DNA from 2 places in the Metabacillus sp. KJ11-3 genome. Region 1 is predicted to be linked to the other one. Evidence: riboswitches for the same ligand, from Rfam matches in the RefSeq annotation. Region 1 holds a riboswitch; the other holds the start of a gene.
What was found. A riboswitch is a leader RNA that binds a small molecule or an ion and turns the genes downstream of it on or off. The one in region 1 is predicted to bind lysine.
Positions count from the first base shown of each region.

Region 2: linked by a shared signal. The riboswitch ahead of AC0L8O_RS04625 (aspartate kinase) and the one ahead of AC0L8O_RS02370 (Na+/H+ antiporter NhaC family protein) in region 1 are both predicted to bind lysine.

Region 1 is NZ_CM147865.1:449,622-457,275, reverse strand. It holds gene lipA (lipoyl synthase) at 1-253, opposite strand, end outside; partial or broken gene AC0L8O_RS02385 (M23 family metallopeptidase) at 534-1,529, shown strand; gene AC0L8O_RS02380 (MetS family NSS transporter small subunit) at 1,569-1,637, opposite strand; gene AC0L8O_RS02375 (sodium-dependent transporter) at 1,679-3,193, opposite strand; gene AC0L8O_RS02370 (Na+/H+ antiporter NhaC family protein) at 3,578-5,131, opposite strand; lysine riboswitch at 5,255-5,433, opposite strand; gene yunB (sporulation protein YunB) at 5,505-6,242, opposite strand; gene AC0L8O_RS02360 (YunC family protein) at 6,330-6,632, opposite strand; partial or broken gene AC0L8O_RS02355 (bifunctional metallophosphatase/5'-nucleotidase) at 6,699-7,654, opposite strand, start outside.
Region 2 is NZ_CM147865.1:895,772-903,425, forward strand. It holds gene AC0L8O_RS04610 (electron transfer flavoprotein subunit alpha/FixB family protein) at 1-700, shown strand, start outside; gene trxA (thioredoxin) at 880-1,194, shown strand; gene uvrC (excinuclease ABC subunit UvrC) at 1,539-3,317, shown strand; lysine riboswitch at 3,390-3,572, shown strand; gene AC0L8O_RS04625 (aspartate kinase) at 3,736-4,965, shown strand; gene AC0L8O_RS04630 (YslB family protein) at 5,001-5,438, opposite strand; gene AC0L8O_RS04635 (succinate dehydrogenase cytochrome b558 subunit) at 5,926-6,534, shown strand; gene sdhA (succinate dehydrogenase flavoprotein subunit) at 6,567-7,654, shown strand, end outside.

The DNA of each region.
Region 1 (7,654 bases):
CAAGCTCTGTTGGAAGACCCGTTTTAACCGCACAAAATCTGCAGGCACGCGTACAAACTGCACCTAATATCATAAATGTTGCTGTACGACGAACTGCCCAACATTCATGGATATTCGGGCATTTCGCTTCTTCACAGACGGTGTGAAGATTTTTTTCTCTCATTAGTTTCTTAAGATCTGTATAGTTTTCGTTAGTATTTAGTTTTATTTTTAACCATTCTGGCTTACGTAAATATTCTTCCTTCTTCGCCATCTGATTCATCTCCAATATGTATTCTATATCGATTTTATTCCTCAAAACATTACCATATACGTTTACCACTTTATCATAAGGTCATGTGTTGGACAAGGAAAAGGAACGTATGTAATTTCTAACATTTTCTATTAATGAAATAGAAAATGAAAACCAAACTATAAAAAGAAACTTTGATATGGGTATTCCTTATTACCAGTATTACCTCTCATTTTCCTACTTAACCAAGAACAGGGTATCGAGCTGTCACCAGAGAATTTAAAGAAAGGAGCTCATTACAGTGAAAAAAGTGGTATCACTCATCATCATCTTTATGGTGATTCAACTTTCAGTCCAGACGAGTGTCTTTGGGGCTGAAAAGACAGATCAACAAAAAGAAAACGAAAAGCTAATGAGCTTATATAGAAAAGTTGAGACAATTACATCTATTCCATGGTATGTATTAGCTGCTGTTGATCAATATGAAAGAAATGTCCGTCACTCAAGAAAGGATATTCCTAAAGCTGATGGATCAATTGAAATATATATTAAACCTGAGGTATGGGCTGGTCCATTAAACCCAAATCCAGATGATAAAAATCCAGCAAGTATAGGTCTTTTTGGTGGAATTGGGGAAGATGGTGATGGTGACAAAATAGCCGATCCAAAAAATGATGAAGATGTTTTGTATTCATTTGCCCATTATCTGCAATCATACGGGACTGATTTAGAAAATCTAAAGATTGGCTTGTGGGATTATTACCAACGCGATAAGTCTGTGGGACTTATTCTAGGGCATATGAAATTGTATAAACATTATGGACGCTTAGATTTAGGAAAACACACTTTCCCTGTTCCGCTAGGTCATAATTTCAGCTATAAGAATACCTGGGGTGATGCACGTGGCTGGGGAGGGCGAAGAATCCATGAAGGAACTGATATCTTTGCAAACTATGGTGTGCCTGTTAAGTCAACATGTTATGGAGTCATCGAAATGAAAGGTTGGAACCGTTTTGGTGGATGGAGAGTTGGAATTAGGGACATTGACAATACCTATCATTATTTTGCCCACCTAAATGGTTTTGCAGATGGCCTTAAGATGGGACAGATTGTTGAACCCGGTCAATTAATCGGATCAGTTGGAAGCTCCGGCTATGGTCCTCCAGGAACAGCAGGGAAATTCCCACCACATTTACATTATGGATTATACAAAGATAACGGGCGAACTGAATGGTCATTTGACCCTTTTCCACATCTTAAGTCATGGGAAAGAGCAGATCGAGCGGAAAGAAGAAAAAATAAGAGGCTGATATCAAGAATATCAGCCTCTTCCTTACTACTTTCGTTTAGCTTTTACAACAGCATTCGCAATACTTGCTGCCATTCCGCCCCAAATAATAACCATACCTATAATCATCATGGCAATTGCGCTTCCACTCATGACGGTTAGACCCCCTTACTCTTACTCTTTGACATTGAAAGTGAATTGTCAGCTGAGTTGCGCTTAATTGTGAATAACACACCCACAAGCATCGCTCCAATTGCTACTGTCCATCCCCAATTAAATAAGAAGCCTAAAGGATAGTCACCGTAAGGAGCAGTTAGGTTATTTCGTAGGTTATCAAACATCATATAACCTAAGACTGCTGGTGTAATAAATCCTAAGCAAATTCTCCACCATGCTCCTACTCGAATATCAGACATTGAATTTGCGTGTGATTGAAGATTCTTAAGCTCTTTTGCAAACCACGCAATAGCAATTACTTCAAATAAACCTGCCATCGCTACTCCGAACTGATTAATAAAGTAATCTACAGAGTCAAGGAAATATAAACCGCCTTTTGTAGCATAAATTAAGGAGATTAATGCAGAAAGTCCACCACCAAATGCAACTGCTTTCGTTCTTGATACATTGAATTTTTCTTGCACACCTGCTACAAATGTTTCAACGATTGAAATTAAAGATGATAAACCTGCCAGCACTAGCGATCCAAAGAATAAGAAACCAAATAATCCATTAAGCGCTGGAAATTCGTTGATAATCTGCGGGAAAACAACGAATGCTAGACCTACTCCCGCTTCTACTACTTCACTAACCGGAACACCTTGTTGTGCTGCCATAAATCCTAATGCACTAAACACTCCGATACCTGCTAACAATTCAAAACCAGAGTTACTAAAGCCTGTAATAAATGCATTGTTTGTAATATCAGATTTCTTCGGTAGGTAGCTTGAATAAGTAATCATAATAGCAAAAGCAATTGATAAACTAAAGAAAATTTGACCATAAGCTGCTACCCATACTTTACCATCAGCAATTTTACTCCAATCAGGTTTAAAGAAAGCATCCAAACCTGCTGCAGCTCCTTCTAGCGTTAATGCACGAATAACGATAATACCGAATAATATAACTAGCGCAGGAATAAAGATCTTGTTCGCCACTTCAATTCCCTTTTTAACACCTGCGAAAAGAACACCTAGAGCTAAAACCCAAACAAGAACTAATGGTATTAATACACCTGGAACTAATCCTCCAAACTGCCCTGGTGTTTCAGCCAGTTTTAGGTAATCACCGAATAAGAAATCGCCTGGTTCTGATCCCCAAGTTAAGTTAAATGAGAACACCGAATAAGACATTGCCCAAGCAATAATAACTGCGTAATAAGTGGAAATGACAAATGAAATTGCAACTTGCCACCACCCGATCCACTCAGAACCCTTGCTCATTCGTCCCAATGACATAGGAGCCGATCCACGATATTTATGACCTATAGTAAATTCCATAACAAGTAATGGGATACCGGCCGTTAATAGTGCGAATAAATATGGAATGAAGAAAGCCCCGCCTCCATTTTCATACGCTGTTGCTGGAAACCTCCAAATATTACCTAAACCTACTGCAGAACCAATGGCTGCTAGAATAAATCCTGCCCTTGTCCCCCACTGTGGGCGATTATCCATCGTTTTTCCTCCTCTTATGTTTATCTTTTTAAAAAGTGGAAACAATTAGAAATTATATAATTTTCTGATTATTTATTATAATCTATACATAGTATAAATGGACTTTATTCCTATGTCTATAAAAAATTTCGAAAAAATACTATTTCAAAATGATATTTTCAGAAATATCAAATAGTTCACAAAACATATGGAAATAATTTATTCATTCTTTCATTTTTTATTATTTCTTTATTTATTTAGTCCATAAAAGCAAGAAAGAAAAATACTCCAAAAAATATTATTACAATTTATAATCATTTCATGCTCATCAAATTTTTATTATGAATAAATATTATTTATTCATAATAAATCACAACAAAGAGAGGGATAATAACACCCTCTCCTTTACTCACTCGTTTTGAATTTTTTTGAGAAAACCACAATAAATGCAGCTAATAAAACAATAATACTAACAAAACCAATAATACTATTTCCTGTTAAACCTAAAACTAAGTAACCAATTGCTGCAATTCCCCCACCTATTAATGCGTAAGGTAGTTGTGTCATAACGTGATCAATATGATGACTTCCTGCACCTGTTGAAGATAGAATTGTTGTATCAGAAATAGGTGAACAATGGTCTCCTAAAACTGAACCTGCTAGGACGGCAGCCATAGCTGGAAGTAACATACTAATATCTGTAGCAGCTGTAATTTCAGCAGCTATCGGTAACATAATACCAAACGTTCCCCAAGATGTTCCTGTCGCAAACGCCATAAATGCTCCTAAAACAAACATAACTACAGGTAAATATGATAAATTCAGATTAGATTTTTCTACTATTCCTGCCAAATATTCACCCGTACTCAGTTGGCCGATCAAATCAACAATAACCCATGCAAATAAAAGAATATAAATGGCCGGTAGCATGGATTTAATTCCTTCTTTCAACGCTAAAGGTAAATAATTAGCCTTTATTCCTTTCGCTAAGAACAGGATGATTGTAATAGCTAACCCAAAAAGCCCGCCAAATAACAGGGATGCAGAAACATCAGTATTTTCAAATATCGTAAAAATTGTTACATCCGCTTTATCTTCAATCGCACTATATCCTGTGTACAACATAGATGAAACTGTTCCAATAATTAGGGATATAATTGGCCAAACAAGATTTCCTATTGTACCTTTGTCACTAGTTGGCAAGTCTTCTTTCACTTCACCAAGTACCTCTTTAGTAGGATCAACAACTTGACCTGTCTCAATTGCCCGATTTTCATGAATTTTCATTGGGCCGATATTAATATTGAATACAGCAACAGCAAAAACTAAAGCTAAAGCTGAGATAACATAATAATTCATCGGAATCATCACCATAAAAGCACCTAATGGCGTATACTCTGATACTCCGTGTGTTGTTAGAATTGTCGCAATCATTGCTATAATATAAGCACCCCAGCTTGATACAGGTGAAACAACACAAACTGGAGCAGAGGTTGAATCAATAATATAAGCAAGCTTTGCTCTGGATACTTTTTGGCGATCGGTAATCGGGCGACTTACCTGCCCAACTGCAAGTGCATTAAAATAATCATCGATAAAAATTAAGATTCCGAGCAATGCTGCTGTTAACTGTGCACCAGCACGTGTTTTCACACGTTTTTTTGCCCACTCACCAAAAGCACGGCTCCCTCCTGAAATAGAGATAAGTGCTGTAACAATTCCTAAAATTAGCAGGAATAAAATAATATAAACATTCCATGTATTCACTTCTCCGTCAGAATAAAAAACACCTTGAATTGCCTTTAATATAATCATTCCTGTACCGGTAATTGAAAATTCTTCAATCAATAACGCCGCTGATATTATCCCTACTCCTAGAGATAATAAAACTCTTCTTGTCAAAATCACCATTAAAATGGCGATAATTGGTGGAATAATAGAAAAAATAGTTCCTGCCATAATGTTAAAAAGCCTCCCATTTATTAATAATGGAAGGCTCTGAATTGATCATAGGATAATTTGTCTTTCTTACATCCTAAAGAATAGAAAATAACAATTTTTCTTACTATGTTATCCTCCATCTCGATCAGTAGCCCTCCATTATAGATTTCTATAATGACAGTATTACCTTTATTTAAAGTAATACCAGCAAATGTAACCTGACTAGCAAACATTTACTTCGGCAAAAAACCCTTTCCAATATGATCTTCGATGTCATACTCACATATTGTACTCTTGTTTTCTGCGCCTCTACCTCATCATGAGATAAGGTGATGTAGGTCAATATTTAGTATTATAAAATTATTCTACCAAAATAGTTGATTAAGAACAACTATGGTTTTTTTGGTAATTCAATAGAATGGTCTGCACCTTCTCCACTGTTATAATATTCAGGTACTTCTCCTTGTTCTGTTTGGATGACAACCGGAATAGTATTTACTGCTTTTACTACATCTGTAGCAAACGGAATCACTACCTGTACACTTACTTCTACGAATATAGCAATTTCATGGACAGCATTATTAATTCCGTATTCCTCTGTTGTTCTTTTAATATCTGTAAATACATCTCCTATTAAATAGTACTCGATTGGTATTCCCGGTCCGAGTGTACTCAATATTGAGTTACCTGTAATTTTCCCTAAAGGAATTTCATAAATAATTCCAGTATTACTACCCTCTTCATTAAGCGTCATTCCATGGAAATTGTTTCTTTCTATTTCCCCAAGCTTTTTTGTTACATTATCAGTTACTCTTTTCTTTGCCATTGTTACAGCTCGTTGATTAAATGTGAATGAATTTACATTTCCGTCAGAATCTTTATCAATTGTAACTAAATTCTCTTGTTCTTCATTAGTTAATATTTCTTCTTCAACTGCATCATGAATGATCGTGGTTGCAACTTTATTTGCTTCTAACCTTGCAATCTTCATCATGGTGGATTCGATCTGAACGTTTACAATCCAAAAGCTTATGGAAGTGATCAATATAAAAATAACAGTTGTTAATAATACAACATAACGAAAAGGTAAAGGCCCTCTACGCGGGCGTCGTCCGCGAAATTTAGCCAAAACAAATCCCTCCTTTACAAGCTATGTTTATGCATGTATGGAGGGATGTACGCTAATTTTTTATGATATTTTTCTTTCCAAGATGCGCTACATCATTTTAAGTAGAGCATCTCTTCCTTTTGTACCGACGGTAATGCCACGCTTTTCAGCCTCATAAGTGACTGATTCTAAAGGGGCCTCGAGAAGTTGCTCAATGGTGCGGACTCCTACCGCACGCCCCGCAATAATTCCCCTATCTTTAAGCTTTTCATTTAATAATGCAACATCAAGCGCGCCGCACATAATATATCCCTTTTCGTTTGTGATTGCCATAAAATTTGTTTTAGGCAACGCAACCGTAATAGCAGTAAATTGGTTTCCATCAATGACGATTGGTGTCATAGTGACCATTATTTCTCTACACTCCTTTCTTGTTATATTTTTATGAACAAAGAAAGGATACGTGTAGATCAATGCCTATAGCTTCGTGGATTTCTTGCCTAATTTCCAGGCTAAAAGATCTCGAAGCAGCTCAGGCATATAAAAGATTTTCTCAGCATAGCCAATTTTCGGATATAATGGTCCAAATGTGAACATATCAATTGTTGCTACAGCATAAATGCGATCTGCTTGAATCTCTTCACCATTTATAAAGATGTCTGTTACATGCTCCTTACCATCCTGTAAAACTTTCATTCGGACATCAATTCCATCAAATACCATTCGTCCCATTACTTTCCCTCTAAATCCTAATCCCTTTAATTTTAATTGTTCCATGTTTTCATCTCTTGACTGGACGATCACTTCTTTTAAAACATCACCTTTTAAGAAAACTTTACATGGGTTAATAGGATGAGGGCATATTCGGTGGAGATCTTTTCTCGTAACGGGACCTTTTGGTAAGGGCTCTAAAATAATCCCGGAATTCACCATAGCTACTTCACCATCACACCATTCTTTAATGGCCTGAACAAGGATCTTCGGAAAAGTAGAGTCTTGAAACCAATCAAGAGATAAATTTTCTCTTGATGTACCTACAACTTCTGAAAGAATTTGATCACTTGCCAAACTCGTTTGCTGCAGCCATTGAATCGTTTCTTCACAAACCTCTTTTTCATGATCCATAGGATAAACACTTGCTTTATGAGTCATTATCTTTTTTTCTTCTGTATCGATTGTTAAGGAAATATGACCGATGTAACGCCCATATTTTCCTGCTCCTGCTATTAGAGTTTGGTTGATCTCTTTTCCCTCTGGTAGTACGTGATGGGTATGCCCCCTATAATAACATCAATATCCGGAAACTCATTTGCAATGATTTCATCATCACTAATTCCTAAATGGGACATAAGAACAACAATATCAACCTGATCCTTAACTTGCTGAATAGTTTCTGTTAAACTTTGAAAAGGATCTTTAACTTTCCAACCTAA
Region 2 (7,654 bases), 450 kb from region 1:
ATTTGGTCATACCTCTTTAGGGAAGGATTTATCACCAAAGATTGCTGCAAAGTTAGATTCGGGATTAATTTCTGATGCAACAGCCATTGAAATTGCAGGAGGTAATATTGTCTTTACTCGCCCAATTTATTCTGGAAAAGCATTCGAAAAGAAAATAGTTACGGATGGACTAATTTTTGCTACGATCCGCCCAAATAATATAAATCCACTAAAAAAAGATGAAACAAAAACTGGTGAGACTTCTTCCCTATCAGTTGAAATAAGAGACCTTAGGACAATTGTAAAAGAAGTAGTCCGTAAAGCATCAGAAGGTGTGGATTTATCAGAGGCAAAGGTAGTCATCGCAGGGGGACGCGGTGTAAAAAGTGAAGAAGGTTTTGAGCCATTAAAGGAACTAGCCAATGTTTTGGGTGGAGCGGTAGGAGCATCACGTGGAGCTTGTGACGCGGATTATTGCGACTATTCACTGCAAATTGGTCAAACGGGTAAAGTTGTCACACCGGATTTATATATTGCATGTGGTATTTCCGGAGCTATTCAGCATTTGGCAGGTATGTCAAATTCGAAGGTAATCGTCGCGATTAATAAAGATCCGGAAGCGAATATTTTCAAAGTAGCTGATTATGGAATTGTCGGTGACCTCTTCGAAGTTGTCCCATTATTAACGGAGGAATTCAGGAAATTACAAATTCATGCATAGGTAACAACTAAAGCACGTTGCATTGCGTGCTTTTTCTAATTAGCTACACCATATTAAAAAACATGTTTTTCTTCTTGTACATAGGGAAAAGTAAGGAAGAAGCAAATTATTAGCTAACTTTGCAGCTGGATGCTATACTTTAAACATATTTAACCCTTATTATTTAGGAGGAATTAATAATGGCAATTGCACATGTAACAGATCAAACATTTTCAAGTGAAACGAACGAAGGCGTTGTATTAGTCGATTTTTGGGCACCTTGGTGTGGACCATGTAAAATGATTGCTCCAGTTCTAGAAGAACTTGATTCAGATATGGGAGATAAAGTAAAAATCGTCAAAGTTGATGTAGATGAAAACCAGGAAACAGCTGGAAAATTTGGTGTTATGAGCATTCCAACTTTATTAGTTCTAAAAAATGGCGAAGTTGTTGACAAAGCTGTTGGTTATCAACCAAAAGAAGCTCTTGCTGAGGTTCTAAACAAACATATCTAATTCGAAAGGATTGACAGCAGTCAATCCTTTTTCAATGCTTAGGAAACTATATAAAATTCTTTTAACTGTGGAAAGTGCGCGGCATCCAGCTCTAGCGCCTAGCCCCTCTAGGGTCTAGCCACAAATGAATTGAAGACAAAAAACGTCTTCTATTCATTTGCGTCTTATTTGCCGGAGGCTGATCAAGGCCTTGCGCTTTTGTTTATGTAATTATTTACCACGACGAAATATATAGAGCATGATAAAATAAACATATAGGCAGTAATTCGCTATTTTAATTTATTTGATTAAAATGGGGAATTACTGCCTATCTAATCACAGCAAAAAAAGGGGAGTGTCCGGCTATGAGAGATCACATAAAAGAAAAGCTTGCACTTCTTCCAGATCAACCAGGCTGTTATATTATGAAGGATCGTCAAGGAACAGTCATTTACGTTGGGAAGGCAAAAGTGCTCAAAAATCGCGTGCGTTCTTATTTTACCGGTTCTCATGATGGGAAAACATTAAGGCTTGTAAATGAGATCACAGATTTTGAATATATTATTACATCTTCAAATTTAGAGGCATTAATTCTCGAGTTAAATTTAATTAAAAAATACGATCCAAAATATAATGTCATGCTAAAAGATGATAAGACCTATCCGTTTATTAAGATTACAAATGAACGTCACCCGCGTCTTTTAGTAACAAGACAAGTAAAAAAAGATAAAGGAAAGTACTTCGGGCCTTATCCAAACGTTCAATCTGCCCGAGAGACAATTAAGCTTTTAGACCGTTTATATCCGTTAAGAAAATGCTCGACTCTACCTGATCGTGTATGTCTTTATTATCATATGGGACAATGTTTAGCACCATGTGTACATGATGTCTCAGAAGAAACGAATAGGCAAATGGTGGAGGGAATTTCGAAATTTCTTAATGGAGGCTATAAAGGTATTAAAGAGGAATTGTCGATAAAGATGACAAAAGCAGCTGAAGGGCTGGAGTTTGAGAGAGCTAAGGAGTTTAGGGATCAAATTCTTCATATCGAAGCCACAATGGAAAAACAGAAGATGACTTTAAATGACTTTATTGATCGAGATGTATTTGGATATGCTTATGACAAAGGATGGATGTGTGTTCAGGTCTTTTTTATTCGACAGGGAAAATTGATAGAGCGCGATGTGTCAATGTTTCCTATTTATGATAATCCTGAAGAAGAGTTCCTAACGTTTTTAGGACAATTCTACTCTAAGTCTAACCATTTTATTCCAAAGGAAATCCTTTTACCGGACAGTATTGAATATGACTTAGTGGAACAGCTATTAGATGTGACAACTCTTCAGCCTAAACGTGGGAAAAAGAAGGATCTGATTTTATTAGCGCATAAGAATGCAAAAATCGCTCTGAAAGAAAAATTTCTATTAATTGAAAGAGACGAAGAACGCACTATTAAGGCTGTAGAAAATCTTGGTGATAAACTAGGTATTCATACACCGAATCGAATAGAGGCATTTGATAATTCAAATATACAAGGAACAGATCCTGTTTCTGCAATGGTCGTGTTTGAAGATGGAAAGCCTGCTAAAAAACACTACCGTAAATATAAAATTAAAGATGTAAAAGGTCCGGATGACTATGACTCGATGCGTGAGGTAGTGAGGAGACGCTACAGCCGTGTATTAAAAGAACAACTTCCACTACCGGACCTCATTATTATTGATGGAGGAAAAGGACATTTATCCGCGGCTCAAGATGTGCTGGAAAATGAGCTGGGTCTGGATATCCCGGTAGCAGGATTAGTAAAAGATGATAAGCATCGAACATCAGAACTTATTATTGGATCACCTCCGGAATTTATACAACTTGAAAGAAACAGTCAGGAATTTTATTTACTTCAGAGAATTCAAGATGAAGTGCATCGGTTTGCGATTACATTTCACCGTCAACTACGGGGGAAAAATGCATTTCAATCTATATTGGATGATATACCGGGAGTTGGTGAACAACGAAAAAAATCATTACTAAAGCATTTTGGCTCTGTAAAAAAAATGAAGGAAGCTAGTGTGGATGATCTTAAAAGAGCGGGTATGCCTGATAACATTGCCAACAACATATTAGAGCATCTCCACAAAGAGAGCTAAAAAGTATTTTCTTGCCTTTTGAAGGAATGTCTGATAAGATTTTATTAATTTGATATTGATCGTTAGTTTGTAAATGATGGTAGAGGTGCGACCATTAAGAGTAGCCGGTTTGAGGAAAAATGGATTCCGATGACAATTGGTGAAAGGAATGTTCGCCGAAGTGATAATTGCACCATTTGCTTTTATCGCTGGTTTTACATTTAAGAGATGTAAAATTGTCAAGAAACGATATGTTCTTGGAGAGCTATCTCATTGTATAAACGAAATTTTTCGTTTAATTAGCAATGGGATGTTTTTTGTCTCATTGCTTTTTTATTTTTTGCAATGATTAAGAAAACATCTCTATATCCAATTCTTGCTCATTTATTAAAACAGATAATAAACGATCATAGAAAAACAACTGAAAGGTGAGATTTCATTGGGTATTATCGTACAAAAATTTGGCGGTACTTCTGTTGGCTCTGTTGAAAGAATTTTAAATGTTGCCAACCGAGTAATTCAGGAAAAAGAAGCTGGAAATGATGTAGTAGTTGTTGTTTCAGCAATGGGAAAATCTACAGATGAATTAGTAAAACTTGCAACACAATTAACTTCAAAGCCAAGTAAGCGGGAAATGGATATGCTTTTAACAACAGGGGAACAAGTGACCATATCGTTGTTATCCATGGCTTTAATTGAAAAGGGATATGATGCCATTTCTTTTACAGGGTGGCAGGCCGGTATTGAAACAGAATCAGCACACGGAAATGCCAGAATAACCAATATTAAAACCGAACAGCTAAGTAGTGAGTTAGGAAAAGGTAAAATTGTTGTAGTTGCAGGGTTCCAAGGTCTATCTATTGATAACCAAATTACTACTTTAGGAAGAGGAGGATCTGACACTACAGCAGTTGCTCTTGCTGCAGCTTTAGGTGCTGATAAGTGCGATATCTATACAGATGTAACAGGTGTGTACACAACTGACCCCCGTTTTGTAAAAGGAGCCAGAAAATTAGAAGCTATTTCTTATGACGAAATGTTAGAACTGGCCAATTTGGGAGCAGGGGTTCTACACCCGCGGGCAGTTGAATTCGCAAAGAATTATAATGTGCCCCTAGAGGTAAGATCAAGTATGGAAAATGAACGTGGGACAATGATCGAGGAGGAAACAGAAATGGAACAAAATTTAATTGTTAGAGGAATTGCGTTTGAAGATCAAGTGACGAGAGTATCGGTTATCGGATTGCCGAATGAATTAACGACATTGTCCACAATCTTTACGACATTAGCTAAAAATAACGTAAATGTTGATATTATTATTCAAAACACAACAAGTGATAACAAAACAACAATATCATTCTCAGTTAAAACAAGTGATTTAGAGGATACGTTGCAAGTTTTAGAACAACATAAGAATGAGCTTCAATTCGAACGAATCGAATCGGAAAGTGGTCTAGCAAAGGTATCAATTGTTGGATCTGGTATGGTTTCAAATCCGGGAGTTGCAGCAGAAATGTTTGATGTATTAGCGAAGGAAAATATAGAAGTAAAGATGGTAAGTACATCTGAAATAAAAGTATCAACTGTCATCTCTCAGCAGCACATGGTATCGGCAGTTGATATTCTTCACACAGCGTTTGAATTATCAAAAACAACTGCAAGGGTATAATTTTTAAGTGATAAGGGAGATGTTCCCCCTTATCACTATCTTTTACTTCTTTTTCCAAGTGGAACTTCTTCCAGAACATCTTTATGGTCCCATTTTACTGTAAACACAACTTTATTCGCCCGTTTTTTCACTTGCTCATATGTTTCGGTAATTTGATTGTTCATCATTTGTAGTTGTTCCGCAATAAAACCTGCTTCTAATTGAAACGTACATTCATTTACTTTTTTAAAACGGTTTGAAATAAGCTCGCCGCTTAATTCAAATTCCATTTCATTTTTCTTTTTATGAAGTAAGACCAGGTCTCCCCAACCGGCTGCTGCAAAAAAGTTGGCTAGTTCATCAAGTGAAGTGACAGGGTATTTTCTTGCCAAGCCTTTTCCAGCCCAATAAAGCATCTGAGGAAAGTCTTGACCAAGCAAATCTGGAATTAACACTTCCCGTAATAGTTCGAATCCAAAAGCTGGCATTTGCATATGTTCTAATTCATCGGTATTTAGTAAAGCTGATTGTTTGTTCACGGTATTCCCCTCTTTCTCATTAATATTATATATCAACACAACCGTTAAACACATGTAATATTAAGCAAAATTGAAACAATCGTTCAAATGTTCTATACATAACCCCTAATTTTTAAAAATAAGCTACGAAAGATGGTTATCAAAATTTAATGTATATTGATAAAATAAAATGTGAAGGAAAACAGTTGTCGAAAAATTTTAATTTATGAACGCGTTTTCTTGACGCTCTTTCTTTAAGGGAGTAAAATGTACTTGTTACAATTATCTCAATTAATCAGACAGATAATTTCATAGACTGTCAGCTTAAACTAGTAATATTTACTAATCTTAATAGTTGACCATTATGTAGAATAGTAAATTTTATTAGGAAAGGATTAATTAGGTAAAAATAAGAGTTTATTACAAAAGTGAGCGCATTATTGATACTAGGGGGTAAGTTTTTATGGCTGGAAACCGAGAGTTTATTAATCGTAGACTGCACTCATTACTAGGAGTCATTCCGGTAGGAATCTTTTTGATTCAACATCTTATTGTCAATCATTTTGCCACAAGAGGTGCAGAGGCTTTTAACAAAGCTGCACATTTTATGGAGATGTTGCCATTTAGGTATGTGTTAGAGATCGTCATCATTTTCCTTCCAATTTTATACCATGCTATTTACGGAGTTTATATTGCATTTACAGCAAAAAACAATGTAAGTAATTACGGCTATCTTCGAAATTGGTTGTTTATGATGCAGCGTGTTACAGGGATTATAACGTTTATCTTTATCGCTTGGCATGTTTGGGAAACAAGAATTGCTGCTGCACTTGGAGCAGAAGTGAATTATGATATGATGGCTTCGATTTTAAGTAGTCCATTTATGCTTGTGTTCTATTTAGTGGGTGTTATTTCAACAGTCTTCCACTTTGCTAACGGTTTATGGTCTTTCGCAGTAAGTTGGGGGATTACCGTTACTCCTCGCTCACAAGTCATTTCTACATATGTGACGCTCGCAATCTTTTTGGCGCTTTCATATGTAGGTGTTCGTGCAATATTTGCATTCGTCTAATCCAGTAATAGCTATTAAAGGGAGTGGGCTTTATGAGTAAGAATAAAATCATCGTTGTTGGGGGCGGATTAGCAGGTTTAATGGCTACAATTAAAGCTGCTGAAGCCGGCGTTCAAGTAGATCTTTTTTCATTAGTTCCTGTTAAACGGTCACACTCAGTGTGTGCACAGGGTGGAATTAATGGAGCAGTTAATACAAAAGGTGAGGGAGATTCACCGTGGGAACACTTTGATGATACAGTTTATGGGGGAGATTTTTTAGCGAACCAACCACCTGTTAAGGCAATGACAGAGGCGGCACCTGCCATCATTCACTTATTAGACCGAATGGGTGTAATGTTTAACAGAACGCCAGAAGGATTGTTGGACTTTAGAAGATTTGGCGGTACACAGCATCACCGGACAGCATTTGCTGGTGCTACAACGGGACAACAATTGCTTTACGCTTTAGATGAGCAGGTAAGACGTTACGAGGTTGCTGGTCTTGTAACAAAGTACGAAGGATGGGAATTTTTAGGTGCGGTAATTGATGATGATCAAGTTTGCCGTGGGATTACAGCACAAAACCTTACTTCGATGCAAATTGAATCATTCCGCTCAGATGCTGTGATTATGGCTACCGGCGGCCCAGGAATTATTTTTGGTAAATCTACTAACTCAGTTATCAATACAGGGTCAGCTGCATCTATTGTTTATCAACAGGGTGTTTATTATGCGAATGGTGAGTTTATTCAAATCCACCCAACCGCTATACCGGGAGACGATAAACTCCGTTTAATGAGTGAATCTGCTCGCGGAGAAGGTGGACGAGTTTGGACATATAAAGATGGAAAGCCGTGGTATTTCCTTGAAGAGAAATATCCGGCATATGGTAACCTTGTTCCTCGTGATATTGCAACACGTGAAATTTTTGATGTTTGTGTTGAGCAAAAGCTAGGTATTAACGGTGAGAACATGGTATACCTAGACTTATCTCATAAAGATCCTAAGGAACTTGATATTAAACTTGGCGGTATTATTGAAATCTATGAAAAATTCATGGGTGACGATCCACGTAAAGTTCCAATGAAAATTTTCCCGGCCGTTCATTATTCAATGGGTGGACTTTGGGTTGATTATGA